One region of the Guptibacillus sedimenti genome, then DNA from elsewhere that is predicted to be linked to it. Evidence: predicted binding sites of a transcription regulator. Region 1 holds the regulator's gene; each other region holds the start of a gene.
What was found. Region 1 encodes LexA, which represses DNA repair genes until DNA is damaged. Its sites were predicted from a motif close to CGAACATATGTTCG; they were not measured.
Positions count from the first base shown of each region.

Region 2: addB (helicase-exonuclease AddAB subunit AddB) is a predicted target of LexA. The motif match lies at 3,099-3,112, and genes of this name have one in related genera.
Region 3: PQ578_RS07830 (Y-family DNA polymerase) is a predicted target of LexA. The motif match lies at 4,058-4,071, and genes of this name have one in related genera.
Region 4: PQ578_RS19045 (SPL family radical SAM protein) is a predicted target of LexA. The motif match lies at 1,938-1,951, and genes of this name have one in related genera.

Region 1 is NZ_JAQQWV010000002.1:1,125,900-1,131,664, forward strand. It holds gene PQ578_RS14140 (dihydroorotate dehydrogenase) at 1-644, shown strand, start outside; gene PQ578_RS14145 (VOC family protein) at 865-1,269, shown strand; gene PQ578_RS14150 (ferritin) at 1,510-2,001, opposite strand; gene lexA (transcriptional repressor LexA) at 2,124-2,744, opposite strand; gene yneA (cell division suppressor protein YneA) at 2,899-3,219, shown strand; gene PQ578_RS14165 (YneB family resolvase-like protein) at 3,223-3,873, shown strand; gene PQ578_RS14170 (DUF896 domain-containing protein) at 3,940-4,176, shown strand; gene PQ578_RS14175 (HesB/YadR/YfhF family protein) at 4,298-4,582, shown strand; gene sirA (sporulation inhibitor of replication protein SirA) at 4,742-5,185, shown strand; gene PQ578_RS14185 (YneF family protein) at 5,278-5,505, shown strand; gene PQ578_RS14190 (M15 family metallopeptidase) at 5,620-5,765, shown strand, end outside.
Region 2 is NZ_JAQQWV010000002.1:726,519-732,283, forward strand. It holds gene PQ578_RS12125 (pyridoxamine 5'-phosphate oxidase family protein) at 193-648, shown strand; gene PQ578_RS12130 (TVP38/TMEM64 family protein) at 751-1,377, shown strand; gene PQ578_RS12135 (manganese catalase family protein) at 1,612-2,181, opposite strand; gene PQ578_RS12140 (spore coat protein CotJB) at 2,203-2,469, opposite strand; gene PQ578_RS12145 (spore coat associated protein CotJA) at 2,473-2,688, opposite strand; gene PQ578_RS12150 (hypothetical protein) at 2,800-2,994, opposite strand; gene addB (helicase-exonuclease AddAB subunit AddB) at 3,183-5,765, shown strand, end outside.
Region 3 is NZ_JAQQWV010000001.1:1,578,233-1,583,997, reverse strand. It holds gene PQ578_RS07845 (Na+/H+ antiporter NhaC family protein) at 1-1,058, opposite strand, end outside; SAM riboswitch class I at 1,124-1,227, opposite strand; gene PQ578_RS07840 (alpha/beta fold hydrolase) at 1,404-2,243, opposite strand; gene PQ578_RS07835 (YolD-like family protein) at 2,395-2,724, opposite strand; gene PQ578_RS07830 (Y-family DNA polymerase) at 2,737-4,026, opposite strand; gene PQ578_RS07825 (M4 family metallopeptidase) at 4,302-5,765, shown strand, end outside.
Region 4 is NZ_JAQQWV010000006.1:12,409-18,173, forward strand. It holds gene PQ578_RS19030 (citrate synthase/methylcitrate synthase) at 1-332, opposite strand, end outside; gene PQ578_RS19035 (LysR family transcriptional regulator) at 449-1,327, shown strand; gene PQ578_RS19040 (hypothetical protein) at 1,473-1,877, opposite strand; gene PQ578_RS19045 (SPL family radical SAM protein) at 1,989-2,825, shown strand; gene PQ578_RS19050 (S1C family serine protease) at 2,904-4,067, opposite strand; gene PQ578_RS19055 (hypothetical protein) at 4,091-5,119, opposite strand; partial or broken gene PQ578_RS22565 (zinc-ribbon domain-containing protein) at 5,183-5,248, opposite strand.

The DNA of each region.
Region 1 (5,765 bases):
CGAAGCAGGCGATTGATATTGCGGCAATTATCGGTTTTCTAGGTATCTTGCTTTTCATTGGCTATGGCTACTTCGATTGGTTACACTTACTATTTTGGATTGTGCTATTACCATTTTACTTGAGAGGATACGTGAAAACCAAAGGCATAAAGAGGACCCCGAAATCATGCAACCGACGGAATGACCTGGCATGGCGTAAAGGCATTATGGGGCAATTTTGTTTTGTTATGCTTGGTTTTTCATTTGTTCTTGGTGGAGTGATTATTGCTGGAATCGGTGTGACGGGGGTTTTTGTGCCAACGGATTTACAATACATCTGCATGCCAGCGGATCTGATTCAGTCATTCAATGATCGGTTGACCTCTGTCATCGCCCACGACCGTGCTGGGTTTGGAGGAGCGATGATCAGCGTTGGATTGTTAGTGCTAATGTCTGCTCTCTGGGGCTTCCAATCGGGGAATGCCTGGCTATGGTGGATGTTGCTTATAGGAGGTTTGCCTGCGTTTGGAGCAGGAATTTATGTACACATCATGATTGGCTACACGACTTTTATTCACTTGCTACCGGCCTACATCGCTCTTGCGCTATTTTTTGGAGGGTTGTACTTTTCAAAAAGTTATTTGATGGGGAAGTATTCATATTGAAGATTGTTTAACGGGTGCCTATTTTAATTAGAAGCTGAAGTTCACTTTAAGGTGCTTCGGCTTTTTTTAATGAATTATTTTCTTCTTTCATCCTAAAGTCGTAGAGAAATTCATTCATTTTACTAGCGCTATGACGCTGATGAAAGCTTAAAATATAAGTATGTCACAATTAGATTTTCGGAAGTATCGTGCTTATATATAGTAATTGGAGGGAACGACGATGAAGTTTCAAGATTTTAACGCAGTGCAAGTTCGAATAGCTAGGCCGACCGATCAATTTGATAAGATTATTCAGTTTTACGAACATGGATTAGGCTTGCAGCGAGTGGCTGAATTCACTGGACATGCAGGATATACGGGCGTGGTATATGGTTTACCTCACCTATGCTATCAAATAGAGTTCACGTCACATGAAGAAGGTAGCCCTTGCCCTGCTCCTACTGCTGATAACTTGATCATTTTCTATATTCCAAATGGAGAAGAGCTGAAAAGCGTAGCAGAAAGGCTTCACCAAATGGGGCACATGGAAGTAGAACCAGAAAATGTGTATTGGCAAGAGAAAGGGATAACGATTGAAGATCCTGATGGCTGGAGAGTTGTACTAATGAATACAGAAGGGATTTAAACTTAATAGATACGTAACTTTTATACTTGTAGTTGGAATTGGGTGTGGAATAATATGTTAAAATCAACGGTGAGGATAAAAAGGATCTTATTCGCATAGTGAGCTTACCCTCAATTATTATGAGCTTATTATCGAAAACCACCAATTTATTCAGAATTACAAATAACATAACAAAAATAAACAGACCTCACCTTCTAACCCATGAAGGTTGAGGTCTGTTGTAGGTTTTAGGTAGAAATCTTATCCTGGCTGCCTCTGACCAAGTTCTTGATCGATCAGTAAGAGTGCGGACGTGTTATCTCCTGCTAATTTCAGCCTTTCGACAATCGTAAGTGCCTGTGCTTCTTCGTCAATCTGTTCACGTAGGAAATCCTGAACGATGACGGCCGTTTGCGGATCAATTTTTTTGATGTAGTTATAAGCCTGACGGTAAGAATTCGTAACATACTGTTCGTGTTCTAAAACTTGCTGGAAGGTTTCGAGCGGCGTTCCAAAGTCCGTCGATTGTTCTGGGAGAGCACCTAATTCAACAACGCCATCTTTACCAGCTAAGTAATTAATCAGAGTAAGAAGATGCGTTCGTTCTTCATCAGATTGAATTCTTAACCAACTGGCCATTCCAGTATAATTCTTTCGATCCAAGTAAGCAGACATCGCTAAATATAGCGTGGTTGAAATGTGTTCAATTTGAATCAGCGTGTTTAAAAGTTCTTGAACTTCTTTTTGTACCATTACAATCACCTCATCATCTTCTTATCATCACAACTTATGAAGATGTGGATTGTCTCGTTACGATAAAAGAGTGACCTTCAAGTAGTAATCGATAATAAAAAAAAGAAGCGCAATTTGCGCTTCTAGTGGATCGAGCGGAAAACACCAACCACTTTACCAAGAATCGAAACAGAATCAAGAATGATTGGTTCCATCGATGAGTTTTCTGGCTGAAGTCGGAAGTAGTTGCTTTCTTTAAAGAAACGTTTTACCGTTGCTTCGCCATCGTCCGTCATCGCAACAACGATGTCTCCGTTATTTGCAGTTGGTTGCTGCTTCACGATAACCATATCACCGTTATAAATACCAGCTTCAATCATACTATCCCCTTCGATGACAAGAATGAATGTATGCTCTTCATCCTGAGCGAACTGCTCTGGAAGAGGGAAGTACTCTTCAACATTTTCAATCGCTGTGATCGGTTGACCAGCTGTTACTTTACCAATGACAGGAACATTAACCGTGTGCTGACGTGGGATGTCGATCGCTTCATCAAGGCCCAACACTTCAATGGCTCTTGGTTTGGTTGGGTCTCTTCTGATATAACCTTTTTTCTCGAGTCTTGCCAGGTGGCCATGGACAGTTGAGCTTGAAGCAAGTCCAACGGCTTCGCCGATTTCTCTAACAGACGGTGGATAACCTTTTTGTTTTACTTCGACTTTAATAAAGTCCAGAATGTCCTGCTGACGCTTTGATAGTTTCATATTTCTGGCACCTCGTTCCAATCTATCTATTTGTTACTAGTATACCAGAATTTTTGTTCGCATACAAACATAAGTTCGAAGTTACTAGTTGACACGAACAGGGGTTCTGATTATACTAAAAACAGAACAAATATTCGTATATGGGGTGATTGGGATGAGAAAGCAAGCTGGGGGCTTGTCTGGAATTGATTTTCTTGTCATTATATCTTTTGTAGCTGTGTTAATTATTGTGTTCGTATCTTTGCGAACAGCTGCAGCTGAGGAGTATGATCGGTATACAACGATTCAACTGGAGCACGGTGATACGGTATTAAAAATTGCTGATGAATATCGTTCCGCACATGAATTGTCTGATCAGAAATTTGTTAGCTGGGTTGAAGACGCTAATCGCATAGATGCTAATCGAATTACAGCAGGAGATACTCTCATCATCCCTGTTGAAGCGAACGCTACCGCACTTGGGGGTACAGATTAAAGAATGAACGCCGTTATTTATTGCCGAGTAAGCACAAAAAAAGAAGCGCAGGAGTCGTCTCTTGCAAGGCAAAAAGAAGAATTGCAACGATTTGCATCACAGTCAGGTTTTACCGTTCACCGAATGATTGAAGAAAAACACAGCGGGTATGACATTGATCGAGATGGCATACTCGAAGTACTGGATTTGTTAAAAGAAGGGCAAGTCGAAGCATTGCTCATTCAAGACGAAACAAGACTTGGACGAGGGAACGCTAAAATTGCTCTTCTTCATGCCGTTCACAAATACGGCGGAACCATTTATACGGTAAATCAAAATGGAGAACTTCAATTATCGGAAGCTGATTCAATGGTGCTTGAAATTGTAAGTATTGTCGAAGAATTTCAGCGAAAGCTTCACAACTTGAAAATCAAACGCGGTATGGATAAGGCGGTTAAAGAAGGCTATCGACCGCAGCGAAATTTAAGTCATCAAAATCACGGTGGAAGAGACCGTGTTGAAGTTCCGATCGAGGAAATTGTTAATCTTCGTAATCGCGGCTTAACGTTCCATGAGATTGCAGCAACGCTTAAAGGTTTTGGTCACCATGCATCAAAAGCCACGGTACATAGACGCTATAAGGAATATGTTGACGAACAGAGTGAGAAGCACTAAACTTGTCTATGGTAAAAAGATGCGTTAGCATAGAACGTACAAGTTGCAGTAAAGGAGCTTTTTTACATGCTTTCTCAAGATAAAATTCAACGAATTAACGAGCTATCTCGTAAATCAAAAGAGTCATCTTTAACAGATGCTGAGAAAAAAGAACAAAAAGATCTTCGTCAGGAATACCTGGCAAGCCTTCGTTCTTCTTTTAGTAACCAGCTTCACTCCATCAAAGTTGTGGATGAAGAAGGCACAGACGTAACGCCTCAAAAATTAAAAGAAAGCAAGAAAAATCGCGGCTTTCTTCAGTAAAAAATAGCCTAATTTTGCTAAATGCAAAATTAGGCTATTTTTATGGTTGCAATTTTTCAAATATTCGTTATACTGTACTATAACAAGATGTACTAATACAAAAACGGAGAGGGCGGATAAGATGTTTGTTGTAACTGATTCTGCAGCTGAGTTTTACAAAAATGAAATGGAACTTGGTCATGGTGATTGTCTAAGATTGTTTGTACGTTATGCAGGAAGTGGGGACAGCGGTGGTTTTTCCCTTGGAGTCATGTCTGACCGGCCTTCATATGATGATTATAAGCAAGAAATTGGAGGAGTTACTTACTTTGTTCGACCGGATGATCAGTGGTTTGTTGATCGAATGAAACTAGATTATGATGAAAGCAACGGTGGCGTTCTTTGTGACCTGCCGAGTATGGCATAGCAGTCAAGGACCTGTACTATAACATATATGTTATAGTACAGGTCCTTTTTAAATTCGACAAAACTAGTGATGTGATGCTCCAAGTATAGACAATCCTTTTAGAGAAGGTGCAGTATACTATTTTTTATATGATTTGTTCTCTGATAAGGGGGAAGTGGTATGAGGCATTATGAAATGTATTTTGTTAAACAACACATCGCCGCTCAATATGCTGGCAAAGAACATCTTTTGTATCACCTTTTCCTTGAAAGAAAGCGAGCGATCCAGGTGGATGAGAAAGACCTTCTCGATAAGCAGGTTTCCTTTATTACTGAGCCCATTGCAGAAGAGGAGCTAAACACTTATCTTGTCAGCGAACTAGGGGCGTTCCGGACGTACGAATACAAAAACGAAGGGCACCGGTTAAGTATAAATCAATCAAAAAGCGATGCTTCTTTGTTTGTGAGAAAAGAGAAAGTTAATGTCTATGCGACTGGTGGTACTGAAGTTGAAACAGTCTTTTTTGAGGTGATTCGAAAATTAACTCCTTCTTTCTTCGCGATTGACTTCCAATCAGGTCGATATGGATGGCTTAACCCGATTAAACAGCAGAAACTAGTTTGAACAAACTCCTACTATTTTAGTAGACGTTATTGTATAATCATTACGGGTTGTAGTACACTATTGGAAGAGAAAGAATAAGGAGGAAATCTAGAATGTGGTGGATGTACACGCTTGTGGGCGTGCTAGCGTTGATTGCTGGAGTAGCACTTGGCTTTTTTATTGCCCGCAAATATATGATGGACTATTTAAAGAAGAATCCCCCTATTAATGAAAACATGCTTCGTGTAATGATGATGCAAATGGGGCAGAAACCTTCTCAGAAGAAGATTAATCAGATGATGAAGGCTATGAATAGTCAAATGACGAACAACGATAAATAGCGTAATGGCACTCTGTTAGCAGAGTGCTTTTTGTATGGAGTAATTTTGGTTGACGGGTCTAATTGGTGTGATGGTATGATAGATTAGACTATAAAAAAATCAGGAAGTGTTTACATGACAATGAAAAAGTTAGTAGTAGCAACTGGACTTTCGTTTGCGCTTTTAGCCGGATGTCAGGCTGGAGATGAAGAGCAAACGTCTAACGAGCCGCAGAATCAAGTGGAGAACGATGGACAAACGAATAACGATTCCACAAATAA
Region 2 (5,765 bases), 400 kb from region 1:
GGAATATTCTTTATCAAACCCCCTAAGTAGTTTGAAAGTGATTTTCCCCCTGTTAACCGTGCTTAAATGAGCACGGTTTTTTTTATTATTTTTCTCATAAGCAGTGCGATTGTGTGAAGCGTTTCCATTATGCGGAATTCATGGTAATCTTTTAGAAGAGAGTCGATAATAGTAAGTGAAAGGATGAGGCATTTGGCGAAGAAAGGAATTTTGACGGAACTTAATGAGGATCTTGTATCTTTTTTTGAAGGAGAGAAGCTTGTTATGCTTTCAACGATTGATCATGAAAGCCAAACTCCAAACGTATCTGCCATTTCGTGGGTGAAATGTTTAGATAAGAACAATATTCGGTTTTCAGTTACAACAAATTCACGTACGATTCAAAATGTGAAAGAAAATCCTCATGTAGTATTCACGATCATTGGATTGGAAACCGTGTATTCCATTCATGGAAGTGCCTCAATCCTAGAAGATGCCATGAAAGGTGTTTCACTAAAGCTTGCGAAAATTAATGTAAATGTCAATCAAGTACTTGAGACAATGTTTTGGGGAGCTAAAATCACAACAGAACCTCAATACGAAAAAACATATAATCAAAAGAAAGCAGAAGAATTGGATAAAGAAGTGTACGAGGCCTTGTTGAAATAGCACCAAACTTTCTTATCGCAATTTTTTGTGATTTAATGGTGTAAACAAGCATTTCGTGCGATCACTCTGACGAAGGCACCAGGAAACGAGGTTGATTCCCAGATGGAGTGGGAAATGATTAAAGACTTTTTAAATGAAGAAACAATCAAACAATGGCTCGGTCAGTATCGTGCTCTTGGACCATTGCCAGGAATTTTGCTCCCTATGCTAGAAGCAGTTATTCCGATATTGCCGTTATTTCTATTTGTGGCAGGCAATGCAGCAGCGTATGGTTTCTGGTACGGCTCGTTGCTTTCATGGCTTGGTGCATCTCTAGGTGCTCTGATTGTTTTTATGGTGGTCAGGCGGCTTGCAAGACAGCGATTCATGCGAGTGGTAACAAAACACGCCAAAATAGAAAAAACACTGCGCTGGATTGAGCGACATGGATTTGGAATGGTGTTTTTGCTTCTGTGTTTTCCATTTACGCCCTCGGCTTTAATCAATGTGGTAGCAGGTCTTTCGAATATGAGTATTCGAAGCTTTGTACTAGCTGTATTACTTGGAAAAATGGTGATGATCTCGATCGTTTCTTTTATTGGACATGATGTTTTTGCGTTAATTCACCAACCCCTGCAAATGGTTCTTATCCTAGTAGCGATCGTTCTTCTTTGGGGGGCAGGCAAATTAATTGAAGTGAAACTAAATCAGCGTCCTCGTAAGCATCGCACGGAGGATCAGGCGAGATAGCAGAAAAGCCATGCCGGTTTCGGCATGGCTTTTGCATGTTTATGGAATGGAAAAGATATGACTAAGAGTTCTAAATATCTCCGTTTCTAACCTGGCGTTTCTGCTTTTCTTGAAATCCAGCTGCAGTGGGCAGACACTCTGTCACTTCACCTTTTCATATGAACACATAAACCGTGTTCAAATGAAAAGGCTCCAGTGCCTGCCGTGTCTAAGCGCCCACTTTCGCTTTTCCAACTAAAACACCCTTTTTTTATCTCTTTCTTCTTTAAGTATTTCAACGGCTTCTCGGAAGCGTTGGGAGTGGATGATTTCGCGTTCTCTTAGGAAGGCGAGGGAGTCGTTTAGGTCAGGGTCGTCTGAGAGGTCGATGATCCATTGGTAGGTGGCTCTTGCTTTTTCTTCTGCGGCTATGTCTTCGTAAAGGTCAGCGATGGGATCGCCTTTTGCGGCGATGTAGCTTGCTGTCCATGGAACCCCTGCTGCGTTGGAATAGAAGAGAGCACTGTCATGATTGGCATAGTGGGCGCCGAGTCCGGCTTCTTTCATTTGGTCTGCTGTGGCATCTTTCGTTAATTTGTATACCATTGTGGCGATCATTTCTAGGTGAGCGAATTCTTCTGTTCCGATATCTGTTAATAAACCAACAACTTTATCTGGAATCGTATAACGCTGGTTTAAATAGCGGAGAGCGGCAGCTAGTTCACCATCGGCTCCTCCATACTGCTCGATTAAAAACTTTGCTAGCATGGGGTTACATGTGCTTACTTTGACTGGGTATTGCAATTTCTTTTCATACACCCACATATCATGTACTTCCTTTCTGAGTTAGACTTGCCACGGCCATGGTGCTTCTTTCCAATCCCATGGATAGTTTGAATAACTGTTCCCATATTGTTGCAATGGACCATATTCTTTTTCGTATCGCTTCTTAAGTTGTTTTTTCATTTTTGCGTATTCATTGAATTGTTGAATGGCTTCATAATCATTTGGATGGGTATCAAGGTAAAGGGTTAGGTCTACGAGAACGAAATCCACAGCCTGCAGTTCTTCCAATAGCTCATAATACTCTTTGGGCAATTGTTTTTGAGACATGGTTTACTCCTCCCGCTTTGAAGGATAAGGGTACGGATCATAGAAAGCTTTCCAGAGCGTTCCTTTGCGTAGCGCTTCACGTGCAGAGTATTGTTCAAGTCCAGGCGGCTGAAAGCCCATGTAGAGGTTAGGGGGAGTTGAATAAGATTTCACTCGAATCGGAGGACATGGATCAAACGGACTAACATACGGCTCGTAAAACTTCCTGTGTGTGTACATTTAGTGACCTCCTTTTGTACGAATCTCTACTCTTAAGATGTATGAACAAAAAAAGAAATCATGAATGACAAATAAAGAAGCACTTCCAAAAGTGGAAGTGCTTCTTAGTCTTTACATTTTATTAACTGTATTGTTCCAGGTTGCTAGCATGTTCTTTAAGTCATGAAGGTCCGCTTTGAATGGATAGTCCGTTGAAACACTGCGCTTCTGTCCATCATCTAGCTTTTCATAACTATGAACAAATTCGGTCATGTCTCGTGTTAACCGATTTAATTCCCATTTAAACGTTTCAAATTCCTTTTCCATTTTGAAAACTCCTTTATGATCAATTTCTTATGAGTACTATACCCGTGCGTCTGTAGGAGGAAACCATCAAGTCTTCCATTTGGCATAATTTGTAGGGTGCTATACGAACGTATCTTCCTATTTGCTATTCAATTCGTTGAAAACATGAGATAATAGACAAAGAATTTACGGTGTAGGAGGTAGAGCAAATGACAGTGAAGTTTGTCATTGGTCGTTCAGGAAGTGGGAAATCGAATCATTGTTTAACGGAAATGCAAAATGAACTAACCGATCGGCCAATCGGACAGGATATGATTTACCTCGTTCCTGAGCAAATGACGTTTCAATCAGAGTATGAATTAGTACATAATAGAGGTTTAAAAGGAATGATTCGAGCGCAGGTTTTTAGTTTCACAAGACTTGCCTGGAAAGTACTTCAAGAAACTGGGGGCATGGCTCGTCCTCATTTAAGTAGTGTCGGAACAAGTATGATGCTTCGACAGATCATTGAGGAAAATAAGCAGCAACTACGAATTTATCAGCGTTCTTCTGAGAAAACAGGATACGTGGAACAGCTAAATGATATGGTAACGGAATTTAAGCGGTATTGTCTCGAACCAGATGATATCAAGAGCTTTGCTGATGATTTTTATGTAGAAGATGAGCGGAACATACTTCGAGATAAGCTCTATGACTTGCATCTTGTTTACGAAGCTTTTCAAAAGAAGATGATAGGTCACTACCTCGATTCAGAAGACTACTTAGCGCTGCTGGCAGAGAAAATTGAGGAATCAGACTATCTAGCGAACGCTACAATATGGATAGACGGCTTTCATAGTTTCACCCCTCAGGAACTACTGGTCATTCAATCTTTAATGAAAAAAGGAACTACCCTTACGTTTACGATAACGATGGATTCTGAAATGATCCCTTCCGCTATTCATGAACTTGACCTGTTTCATGAACCAGGTAAAACATATCAAATCCTTCAGGGACTGGCGAATGAAGAAGGGGTAGAAATCGAGGAACCTCTCGTTTTAACAACGCAGAAGAGGTATCAAAACAGTGAGATCTCTCATTTAGAAGCCAATTATGGTGAACGGCCTCCGGTTGTCTATCGTGGGGAGTTGCAGCACATACAAGTTCATCATGCGGTGAATATACGTTCTGAAGTGGAGGCAGTAGCACGAGAAGCGCTAAGGCTTGTGCGAGATGAAGGTTATCGTTACAGGGATATTTCAATCATGGTACGCAATATGTCAACTTATTATGAACTTGTGGAAACGATATTCGAGGATCACGGGATTCCAATTTTCTCAGATCAAAAGCGGACAATGCTTCATCACCCGTTAATTGAGTTAATTCGCTCAAGTTTGGACATTATCCAGTACAACTGGCGCTATGAATCAGTTTTTCGGTGTGTCAAAACGGAACTATTGTTTCCAGACGATACGGGGGAAAGTATTGAAACTATCCGTGAACGGATGGATGAGCTTGAAAATTACGTTATAGCAAAAGGCATCAAAGGCTATCGTTGGAAAACTGGCGAACGATTTAAAGCAAATATTTATCGTCAGCTAGAAGATAAAGAAGTCATCACTTCCGATGAACTCGAAAAAATGGAAGATCGTCTGAATGAAACGAAAGACTGGATTGCGACGCCGCTTGAGAAATTTGAGAGACACATGACCAAAGCAAAAACCGTTGAAGAAATGTGCGAAATTCTTTATTATCTTCTTGAAAATTGCCACGCAGCAGAAAAAATCGATCGGTTAAAAGAGCAGGCAGAAAAGACCGGTCACCTTGCCAAAGCACGTGAACATGATCAAGTTTGGGACGCGGTGATTTCGCTACTTGATGAAACAGTGGAATTAATCGGTGATCAGAAACTCTCCGTGGAGCAATTTACAAAGTTGCTTGAAGCGGGAATGGAAAATATGAAATTTGCTCTCGTACCTGCTTCACTTGATCAGGTAGTGATTGGAAGCATTGATCGTACAAGATTTACTGATGTAAAATGTGGCTTTCTTCTAGGTGTCAATGAAGGTGTCTTACCGGCTCGTATTCAGGAAGATGGACTTTTAAGTGAGCAGGATAGAGAAAAGTTAGAAGAACAGGGAATTCAGTTAGCACCTGGGTTGAAGCGGCGTTTGCTTGATGAAGAATTTTTGATTTACCATTCGCTAGCAACACCTTCGGATTCTTTATGGGTTAGCTGTCCACTTGCTGATGAAGAAGGAAAGGGTCTGCAGCCTTCTATCGTCATGAATCGATTGCAGGAAATGTTTCCGGATCTTAAGATGGGACTGAAATTTGCAGAGCCTGGGGAAGAAGCAACTGAAGAACTCTCTTTCATAACAACCCCATCCAAGACAATAGGGCGACTCACGGGACAGCTTCGACAATGGGACCGAGGGTATCCGATTGATCCTATTTGGTGGGATGCATACAACTGGTTTATTTCGGCTCCAACTGAGAAAGATCGCATACGCTTGATAGATAGTCTTTTTTATCGAAATAAAGCCGAACGTCTAACTGAATCAACGAGTCGAAAACTTTATGGTCACCAAATTCAGACGAGTGTTTCAAGAATGGAAAGATATAAATCTTGTGCTTTCTCTCAATTTGCTTCTCATGGTTTACGCTTAAAAGAACGAGCGACATTCAAGCTTGAAGCGCCTGATATCGGACAGCTGTTTCATGCGGCGCTTAATATGATGGCAGAAACAATCAAGCAGCGTCATTGGGATTGGGCGAAACTCTCATCTAATCAATACTATGAGCTTTCAGGA
Region 3 (5,765 bases), on a different contig from region 1:
GCCAGCGGCCCACCCATGATGATTGAAATCGTATTATTCGCTGTCGATAAATCAAGCACACTAGCCAAGCCAGCTATACCAAATTCCGCTCCTCGACGTGAGTTTACTCTACTTAAAATCTTATCTAGCACGTACTGAATACCGCCATTATGCTTGATCACTTCGATCATACCACCGATTACGAGGGCAATCATCGCAAGGTCTTCCATTCCTTTAATCCCTTCTGTAACGGTGGAAATAAGTCCACTCATTCCAAATGAACCGTTAAATAGACCGACTATTCCAGCAAATAGCGTTCCGCTCACAAGTACAACAAGAACATTAACCCCAGCGATCGCTGCGATTAGAACACCTAAATATGGAAGAATCGTGATCAAGTCAAAAGCACGTTCTCCACCAACTGTTGCCTGTTCTCCGATCGTTAACACGCCATATATAACGGCAGTGACAATAGCAGCAGGCAATACAATAAAGAAGTTTACTTTGAATTTGTCTTTCATTTGCGTATTTTGTGTTCGAACTGCTGCAATGGTTGTATCTGAAATCATGGAAAGATTATCACCGAACATCGCTCCACCAATAACTGCAGACAAGGTAAGTGCTGGAGCAATTCCCGTTTGTTCTGCGATTCCAATCCCAATTGGTGCAAGGGCTACGATGGTTCCCATTGACGTTCCCATTGAAATAGAAATAAAACATGCAATCAAAAATAATCCAACGATTAACAAATTCGCTGGAAGAATGGATATTCCAAGATTCACAATCGAATCAACCGCGCCAATTTTTTCAGCGGTTCCAGCAAAAGCTCCTGCCAATAAGAAGACAAGAATCATTAATATAATATTAGTATTTCCTGCTCCTCGGCAGAACACTTCCACTTTCTTCATAAAGTTTTCTTTTCGATTCATTGAAAGAGCTACACCAGCTGCAATTAATGAAGCAAGTATAACCGGCATGCTATAAAAATCCTTTGTCACAATCGCTGTGCCAATAAAGAGCACAATAAAAATGCCAAGAGGAAGTAACGCCAGGCCATTTCCTTTAATTTCTTTTTCCATTCTCTCTATCTCCTTCTACTTTTCTACAGCATAAAAAAACCCACTTCAAGAGAAGAGGGCTTTTGCTCTTATCTCTCAAGATTTCTCTTGCTGGAAGCAGCACCTTTCTGAATATCAGAGGTTGCTGAAGCTTCTTCGGGCCAGATCCCTCCACTTCTCTTAATAAGAAATATGCAATTATTAGAGCATAAGCTCAAATTTTATTTGATTTGAATTCACAATCGAACGAGCTTTACTTTATCACGCATGATTCTGCTGAGTCAACTCTTTCTACCACTGCATGAAAATAAACTCCTTGCTTAAAGGAGTTTATTCAGAGAATTCTCTACCATTACCCGCCTTAATTTAACGAGTTAAAAACTGTTCTATGTCTTTCATAATCGATGCTGGTCGCTCCTCAGGAAGAAGATGACCAGTTTTCTTATAGACAATCAGCTCAGCATTTGGTAAGTCGCTGCTTAAACGTTTCCCAATTTTCAATGGCACAACCCTGTCATTTTCTCCCCATATTAAGAGGCTCGGTGTATGAATTTGTTTTAGCTCCGCTTCGGACAGGTCACCTTCCCGATCACGGATCATACGAACCAACGATCTAAAAATCCCTTCGTTAAAGAAGGGTTGAATATAACCATCCATCATTTCTTCATCGATAAGCGCTGGATCATAAACACAATTGAGCAAATTCCCCCTAACTCCTTTTCGGTAAAGCCAGCGTTTTAAGTAGACAGAAAAGAAAGGTAAGTAGGATGTATAGACGAGACTCTGTTTGGCTTTCTCGAGATATCCTGAGCTACATAGCAAAATATTTTTACTTACAAAATCTTCTTTTAACGCTGATGCTCTCATAGCTACCTGTCCGCCCATGGAATGCCCGATCATGACCGTGTTTTCAATCGAAAGTCTTTCCAATAGCTCAACAACGACCTCTGCATAATTTTGGTAAGAGTGAACAAAGTGATGAGACTTCTCGCTTTTCCCAAACGGCGGGAGGTCGATTGCAACAACGGTGTAGGCCTTTGTTAATAATGGAATTAGTCTTCTAAAGCTGAAGCTTGAAGACAAAAAGCCGTGAAGCAGGGTTATAACTGGGCGATCAACAGCTTCTTCATTTCTGTAATACTCATAATGAATGTCAATCCCTTTAATTTTCTCCGTATTTTCTTTTAAATTTTGAGCTAATAACATCTGTCATCTCACTCCGGATTTTGATTTTGCTTGTTCTGATGATAGTGGTTTTCCAGTCAAAAATGTCTTGGCAAAGTTTGCGTTATACGTATTTTACCCCAATTAGGAAATGAAAAACTTTTTTGGCACCCGGAGTGTACAACCATTTTTTTCATTCTACTTCAACATGGATAAGGTCCAGCAATTTAACGTTTCTCTTTTGCTCCTGATGATCAATTACTCGTAGCTCTTTCGTCAATGGATCGACATAATGGACGTAGCCCGTGAGGACGTTCGTTTCACCGTTTTTAAAATAGTGAAAGCGCAGCGGCCAATGGAATTCCATAGCCTGGCATATCACTTCATTCATTTCCTCTATTTTTTGCTCATCCAGTACCGGCATCTGATTTCTTTTCTCTTCTTCTTTCCAATCACGTAGCTCTTTCACATGCTCAGGTAACATCATTGACGTCCACTTTATATTTCCGCGATCACGAATCACATTTATCCCCCCTTACGCTTTATGCCCACCTACAAGTTTACTTCTGTGTAAGGCTGTACCAGCTTTTGTGTATGAAACAGCGCGTAGCAGAGCATCCGATCCATATTTCTCTCTAATGGAATCCATCACATAGCCAAGGTCTCGCTGCTTCGGTCGAGCAGTGTTAAATAAATCCAGCTGCACTTCTTCATCATTACAAATATTTGAAAGAGTGATGGAAATTTTCCGAACCGTTTTTCTTTCATAAAATTCCTCAAATAGCTGAAGACAAACGCGGTAGACTTCAAGCGTAATCGCTGTTGGTCCATTCACACTTCTTGAGCGATGAAAGCCCCCGCCGCCTTCTTCTTTGCTATAACTAATCCCCAGACTAATCGTACGACCTGCTTTCCCGGCTCTTCTAGCACGTCTCGCCACTTCTTCACTCATTTCAAGAATAACGTGTTGAATTTCTTTTTGATCATGATAATCCCTTAACAAGATCTGACTTTTCCCAAAACTAATCTGTCCCTGCATAATGGGAGCACCCATTTCAGAAAGGTCGACTCCCCACGCATGATGATAAAGTTGATTCCCCATGACACCAAATTTCTCTTCTAATAAATGAAGCGGATAGTGAGCCAGCTGCTTGACATTTCGAATCCCCATTCGATTTAACGTACGTTCCACTCGTGCGCCAATTCCCCACATTTGACTAAGTGGGGAAAGCGGCCACAGTTTTCTAGGAATATCGTCATAGGTCCACTCTGCTATCCCTTTTTCTTTTGCCTCAAGATCCAGGCAAAGCTTTGCCATCAGAAGATTTGGTCCAATTCCAATCGCGCTTGGCAAGCCGAATGTCTCACTTATTTCATTTTTAATCTTATGAGCCACTTCAAATTTATCTCCCCATAGTCGTTCTGTCCCATCAACCTGCAAAAATGATTCGTCAACGCTATACGTATGGATACATTCTGATGGTACATAACGATGAAAAAGCCTCGTTATTTCCATTGATTGTTTTAAATAAGAAGACATTCTTGCGTTAACAATATGAATTCTTTTGTCATTTGGAATTTCAAATAACCTGCTCCCTGTACGAATCCCAAATTCTTTTTTTAGGGCTGGAGAAGCCGCTAGCACAACACTCCCCTGCCGTTCCACGTCTCCTACCACCGCAAGATAACACGTCAGCGGATCAAGCCCCATCTCTACCGCTGAGCAGCTAGCATAGAAGCTTTTCATATCAATACATAGAATTGTTTTCTTTGGAAATTGTGAATAATCCACTTGTATCCCCCTCCTTTTTATCAAACGGAACATTTGTTCTCTTTATCTATACCCGTATTTTACTCGAATATACGTTCTCTTTACAATAAGTACTTTCTTCCAATCAAAAAAGTGACGACTTTAAACTATTGATTTTATGATAAAAAAGATCCAGCCTAATGAACTATACAGTCATGATCTTCCAGGTAATTAGTCCTGTTAATACACCCGAAAGAATAGGTCATTAATATCAATAATTATTAAAATAGTTTGAATATTAAAACTTTCGTGATAAAGTAAGCACATCTTAATCACGAGGGGGAAATGAAATGGGAAAGAAAAAGAATTTGCTTTCAATTGGTTTATCAGTGGGGCTTGTTAGCACCATGTTTGCTCCATCCTCAACATTCGCAGCAGCGGATACAAATATGAATAAAGAAACAGGGACACCTTCTTTTGTTTCCGGGAAGTTAACAAAAGCAACCTCTCAAAATCCTAACGAAGTGTTATTCAACTACTTAAATGACCAGAAAAGCATGTACAAATTTAGCGGGTCATCAGCACAGGACGCTTTTGAAATAATCTCCAAAGAAAAAGACGACCTCGGCTTCACGGTCTTTCGTTTACAGCAGCTTCATGAAGGAACACCGGTTTACGGCTCCACTCAAACCGTACACGTTGATGAAAGCGGCGTCTTAACTGCTGTATCCGGTACAGTTATTCCGGACCTTGGATCGAAGAAAGAGCTTAAAAAAGCAACGAAATTCAAGAAACAGGATGCTATTAACAAAGCAGAAAAAGATCTAGGCTTCTCTCCAACTTACGAACAGAAACCCGAATCAAACCTTGTCGTTTATGCAGAGGGAGAATCTCCGACATATGCTTATCACGTCACATTAAACTTCCTTTCACCTGAACCAGGGAACTGGCAGTACATAATTGACGCAACAAGTGGTGAAGTGCTAACAAGCTTTAACGCGCTTCACGAAGCTAAAAAAGAAGGTGTTGGTAAGCCGGGCGGTGGCGCGATCACCGGAACAATTCAAACAGCGAGTGGAACCGGCGTCCTTGGTGACCAAAAGACGTTCAACACACTTCTTTCTTCCTCAACTTATTATTTGAAAGATACAACGAGAGGCGGCGGTATTTTCACGTATGACGCAGCTAATCGGACGAAGCTACCGGGTTCATTATGGGCTGATGCGGATAACACCTTCAACGCAAGCTATGACGCGGCAGCTGTCGATGCTCACTACTATGCAGGCGCAACATATGATTATTATAAAGATGTATTCAACCGCGATAGTTATGACGGAAATGGGGCACCACTAGAATCTACTGTACATTATGGTCGTAACTACAATAATGCGTTCTGGAACGGTAGCCAAATGGTCTATGGTGATGGAGACGGCTCCACGTTCGTATCTCTTTCTGGCGGTGAAGATGTTGTAGCACATGAATTAACACACGCTGTTACAGATACGACAGCGGATCTTATTTATCAAAATGAATCAGGAGCGTTGAACGAATCAATGTCCGACGTGTTCGGAACACTTGTGGAATATCATGATAATAATAATCCTGACTGGTTAATTGGCGAAGATATTTATACACCAGGAACTTCTGGAGACGCTCTTCGTTCGATGTCTGACCCTGCGAAGTTTGGCGATCCTGATCATTATTCTGTGCGCTATACTGGTACACAGGATAACGGTGGTGTTCATATTAATAGCGGAATCATGAATAAAGCCGCTTATCTTTTAAGTGAAGGTGGTACATTCTACGGAGTAAGC
Region 4 (5,765 bases), on a different contig from region 1:
GTTGCAGGAAACTGAAACGATTGATTACCGATGGAAGACAATACAGTTCGAACAACACTCATCATTTCCATATTGTCTGGTAAACGATTGATAATTTCTTTATAACTTGTCGATAAAACTCTTGCTTCACCAAGTGATGAAGTAAAAGCATTTAGTTGCTTAGCATCAGGAAACACGCCATTCCATAGAAAATAAGTGGCTTCTTCAAATGACTTTTCTTTTGCGATGTGTTTAGCCCATTCTCCTCGATAGACGAGCCATCCATTCTCTCCGTCCACAAGGCTGATCTTGGAATCAGCTGCAACGATTCCTTCTAAACCTGCATGAATCATATGCTCAACTCCATTCTGTTCGTCTTGTTTTTAGTCTATCGTTTCGTTATGATTATGACTAATAAATTATTAACTTATAATTAATAGCGATTCGTAATCAATAGGAGTGCAATAAGATGAACATCAATTGGATTAAAACGTTTGTTGCGGCAGCAAGTTACGAAAATTTTAGAGAGACCGCTGAGAAACTATATCTTGCCCAACCAACTGTAACGGTTCATATTCAACAGCTCGAGAAACAGATTGGTAGTAAGTTGTTTATGAAAAGTGGACGTCGGGTTGTACTTTCTGAAGCAGGAAGGCAGTTTTTACCTCATGCGAAGGAAATGATGGAGCAGTATGAGCAAAGCTTACGTCATATGAATGGCTGGCGACAGGGGTACCATCACAAATTAGCGCTCGCTGTATCTCCATTGATTGCAGCAACCGTTCTTCCAAGTGTGCTACAGCAATTTATGAAAGCTTATCCATCGATAGAAGTTGTTGTAAAAGTGAGTGAATCGAATGAGATTGGAGGGATGGTGGCTAGAAATGTTGCAGATTTCGGGCTATCTCGCATGCAATCGGTAGAGACCCATCTAAAGTGCGAGCAAATTGGAGCTGATCCGATTGTGCTTGTAGTCCCACATGATGGTGGCGATGCTGAAACGAGTCTGCCGCTTTCGCTAAATGATTTTTGTACACAGTTAACGTTATTAACACATAATCACCCTGATTATTGGGATGATTTATTAGTTGAGTTAAGATCGAAATACGAAGGCATTCGGACGATGGTTGTCTCACAAGTTCATATTACAAAAAGGTTTATTGAGGAAGGACTGGGATATTCCTTTCTACCTCGTTCTTCTGTCCAACGAGAACTTTTTGAAGGGAGGATGCTACAAGTAGATACGAGAGAAATTAGACTACCTGAGGTTCACACGTATCTGGTCTACCACCATTTATCGAATGAAGCTGTGAAATTCAAAGAATTTATCGAACGAAATCTCCAATGAAAAAGCCCGATCAGCGTCCTGATCGGGCTTGCCTCTTATTTTCCGAGTGTGAAATAAGAGTGTGGGATAGGTGCGTGAGTATAGATCCTAAAGGCTAGCTTACACGCTTTCCTAGTATGTGTTAATTTAACTAAACTATGCGTGATTAGTAAGAAGTAAGTCCCCAAATTTTCCACTCTTTCTTTTCTTTTGTAGCAAAAAGATGCATTCTTACAGGGAGTTGCGCTGATTTTTTTGTGATAAGCACGTCAATTAAAAAGGTGTGGTCTGCCACTTTTTTCTTACAGGCTTTCAAAGCAGGTTTATAATAGTGAGACGTTTTCTTTAAAGGAGAAATGCTTACAATTTGCCACGTTTTCGTGTCCTGGTTTGTAGCCATAAGTCCTGATAGGAGTGAGTTCGCTTTAGAAGGAAGTCCTTCCTTGGAATTTACCTCACTTAAAATTGGGGTTGGACACTTTCCTTGAAGAAGCTGTACCGGACTAGCTGCGTTCGAAGACATTGGTAAGAGAAAGAAAATAACAAGTGTAGCGCTAATGTATCGGTTCAAGATGCATTCCACCTTTCTCTGCTTACAGTGTCCAGAATAAATAAATGTATGCAGCGTGATCGAATGTATGTTCGGTTTATGCTATACTTAATGTGAAGGGAGGGAGAAGAATTGAAACCTTCAATTGAATCGAAAACAGCTCGATCGATCTTAACCAAAGGCACTGGGTTTCTTCATGGGTATAGTCATACACTTAATCCTTACGCTGGATGTGCGTTTGGGTGTTCGTATTGCTACGTTAGAAGAATGCCGATATCCCTTTTTAGAGAAGAAGATTGGGGAGCCTGGGTAGATATAAAAGAAAATGCAACTGATCTTGTGAAGAAAGAAATTCCGAAAGCACGTAAAAAGGGTAGGGTATCGATATTTATGTCTTCTTCCACAGATCCTTATCAACCAGTGGAACATAAAACGCATTTAACGAGAGGGTTGTTAGAGGCGATGATCGAAGAAAGTCCTGACTTTTTGTTTCTTCAAACCCGGTCTCCACTCGTTACAAGAGATATCGACCTTTTGAAGCAATACAAGAATAAAATCCTTGTCAGTATGACAGTAGAAACAGATCTTGAGTCAATTCGCAAAATCTTTGCTCCGTCAGCACCACCGATACATGCAAGGTTAAAAGCGATTCAACAATTACGCTCTGAAGGCATACCAGTACAAGCTGCTGTCGCACCACTTCTACCATGCTCAGAGCAATTCCCACTAAAGTTAGCTGAAGTAACGGATCGACTTACACTAGATGACTTTTTTATGGGAGATGGAAGTGGGGGTAAACGAACGGAGCAGCTTGGGATTCGAAAATTATTTGAGGAAAATGGTTTGAATGATTGGTATGATCGGGAGGCGTACTTGAAAATAAAACGTCGACTACAAGAGGTTTTCTCTGAAAACGCGATTTATATTTCTCAAGAAGGTTTTTATCCCCCAAAAGGCAGCGATTGTTAAATGGATTTGAACATAAATTAACACAAAAGGTTAGAAGTAATTCTTCTAACCTTTTGTGTGGTGACGCTATTTTAATCTTTACTTTAATTTCTGAGCATTTCCATTTAGAATTTTTAACTGGTCATTTTCATAACCGACTTGATAGGTAACATTATAGAGTGAGGTCGTCGTTTTTTTATCTTCAGTTCGTTCATTAGCATTAATTGTTGCCGTTACTTTTACTTCGTCATTGGTTTGATTTAAGCTACCGGTCATATTCGAAACTTCAACATTGAGAGTATGGATGTAACCCTTGCGAAAATCTTCATAAACCATCTCGCTTTGCCAGCGGCTTCCAAGCAGTGAGTAGGCTGTTACATAGTCTTGAGTGGATAGACTTTCATAAAAGTAACCAATGAGATAAGTAGCATTATTTTTAAAATCTTCTCCCGTCAGTCCTTGAGGTGTAGCTACTTCTTCTTTACTTTCATCATCGACTGTTAGTTTAATCGGTTCATCAGACCAGCCTTTGATTTGGTCGATGACGTTTGGAAGTGGAATGCTAAACCCAATGGCGCCTGAATCTGTACCTGCAGAATTGATCGCAATGGCTTCACCTGTAGTAGCATCGATAAGAGGGCCACCACTGTTTCCTTTTGTAATAGGTGCGGATATTTGATAAATGTGTTCATAGCGATAAGGCTCTAAAATAAACTCTCGATCTAAACCGCTAACAATCCCAGTTGTTACAGTGTTTTGTAGCCCGAGAGGACTTCCAAGAGCGATGATGTTATCGCCAACTTCTGCCATGCGTTCCTCAGCAACTGAAAGCGGGGTATTCTCTTTTAGTCCAGGTACGCGTATGACCGCTACATCAGTTGTATCTCCCATACCAATAATTTGGGCCTCGAATTGTTTAGCGTCGGACGTTTTAACTGTAATCTTTTGTGCTCCTTTAACTACATGAGCATTCGTAATGACGTCACCTTCCGAATTGTAGAGGAAGCCAGAGCCTGAAGATGACCCGTCTTTTAAATTAACCTCAATCTGGACGACGCTTTTTTGTGTTTCATGAATCACGGATTTTAAATTTGGTTCTTCAGCTGTCTTTTCTGATGTATCTGTTTTCTTACCGAGAGAAGAAGTTGCTTTAACGGCCGAACTAGAGTAGGAATCATGTAAAAAATAAAAACCTATGCCTCCGATAACTAGAATGAAAAGAGAACTAGTCAGGGATAGTAGTAAAGATAATTTCTTAGACATCCGTTGTTACATACTCCTTTCAGTTAATCCAAATACCATGTAAAGTGATCAATTTGTACAGTAAACTCATCAAGATTCTCCACCTCATCACCAACATCATAGATCATAAAATCAAATTTTCCTGTATCGTCAGGATAAAGTTTGTCGGGATTAATATACACTTCACCTTGATCAAATTCGTTTCCATCTCCGTCGATTACCTTATAGGATGCTCCAATCGAGTTTACCGGAACGGTAGCTTTGCTTGTCACTTGACCAGTTACTTTTAATTCGTCGTAATCGGTTATTTCCGTTTTTAAATCGGTTAGTTCAATTGCACTCGTTCGGTTCATTTCTTCTTCTTTTGCAGCAACCACCATCGCATGTTCAATGCGCTTTTGTTGTTCCTCTTCAAAAGAATTTCGTCTTTTTTCAATGACGGTCTTCAGGTTTAATAATTTTTCATGGTCTTTATTAATCTGTAAACCTTTTTCAACGGCGTTGAGTGCTTCTGTAAAGTGATTTTCTTCTAAAAATTGATTCGCTTCATTAATTGTAAAGTCTATTAGCTGACTGCGAATTTGACTAGCAATTTCCTGCGCCTCCTCAACCTGTAACGTTTCTGCTCTCGTCAAAACAGGTTTCAATTCATCAATCGATTTTTTTCCTTTCATATCATACTTTAACTCAGCAACCATGACAGTTGTTCGAGCGGAGGCGATATTATTCTGTAAATGAGAGGAAACCTTTCCATTATAAGCAGCTGTTGTATCCTCAGCTTGTCGAATGAGTTCGAGTGCTTCATCGTAGTGGTCCTGCTGTCTTTCTTTTTCAGCCTGATTAAGCGTATCTTCGACGGTAAGTGCGGTGGCAACTATATTTCTATTCACTTCCGCTGCTGGGAAATGACTTCTGTTTTTTTGGGCTTCTTTAAATTGTTCTTGAGCTGCTTCAAAATCGCCTTTCTTCGCCAACTCTTCTCCTTTTTCAAATGAGCGAATCGCTGCTTGCGTTACCGATTCTTCATAAAGATAATAGCCTGAAAGGGAGATAGCGAGGATAAGGAAAATCATCAATGGTAACCAACGCCACAAAATGAAAATTATTGGGTTGGATCTTGTCTGCAAAATCAGTTCTTTTCCGCAGGAGAAGCAGAATTGTTCATTTTGGCCTCTCTTTTTTCCACAATGTGGACAATACATTCTTATTCCACCTGCTTTCAATCTCAATCACTAGTTATATTTTGACACATTTTATTGAAGAGGGAAATATCTTTCAAAGGGTTGTTGGTGAATTGAAATATAAAGCAATTTTCACGCAAATTTTGCTCTTTATCCTTTAACAAAGCACTTTGTGTCTCGCTATTCAATACTAAAGACATGATTTTATCGAAGTGAATAAAATTGAGTGAATAGTCGCGGGTCTATAATCCTGATATCTTGTGAAATTAGTCGTTTCATACGTTCGTCCCGTGTTTTAGGGTCCTGTTCACACCATATATCCTTTGATAAGATGATCTCAAGACCCCCTTTCAAATATTCCGTTACCAGGAAGACCGGCATTCGCCGGTCCTTTTTTTTGTGGTGGTTCGTGAAAGCAAACAAGCGAAGGGTCTGATGTAGGTGAGGGAAACAACTTTTATTTTTCAGGAAAGTTATTCTTTTTTGAAACCTCATTCCATGCAGTATCGTCTAATAGTTGAAAACCCTTATTCCCTTA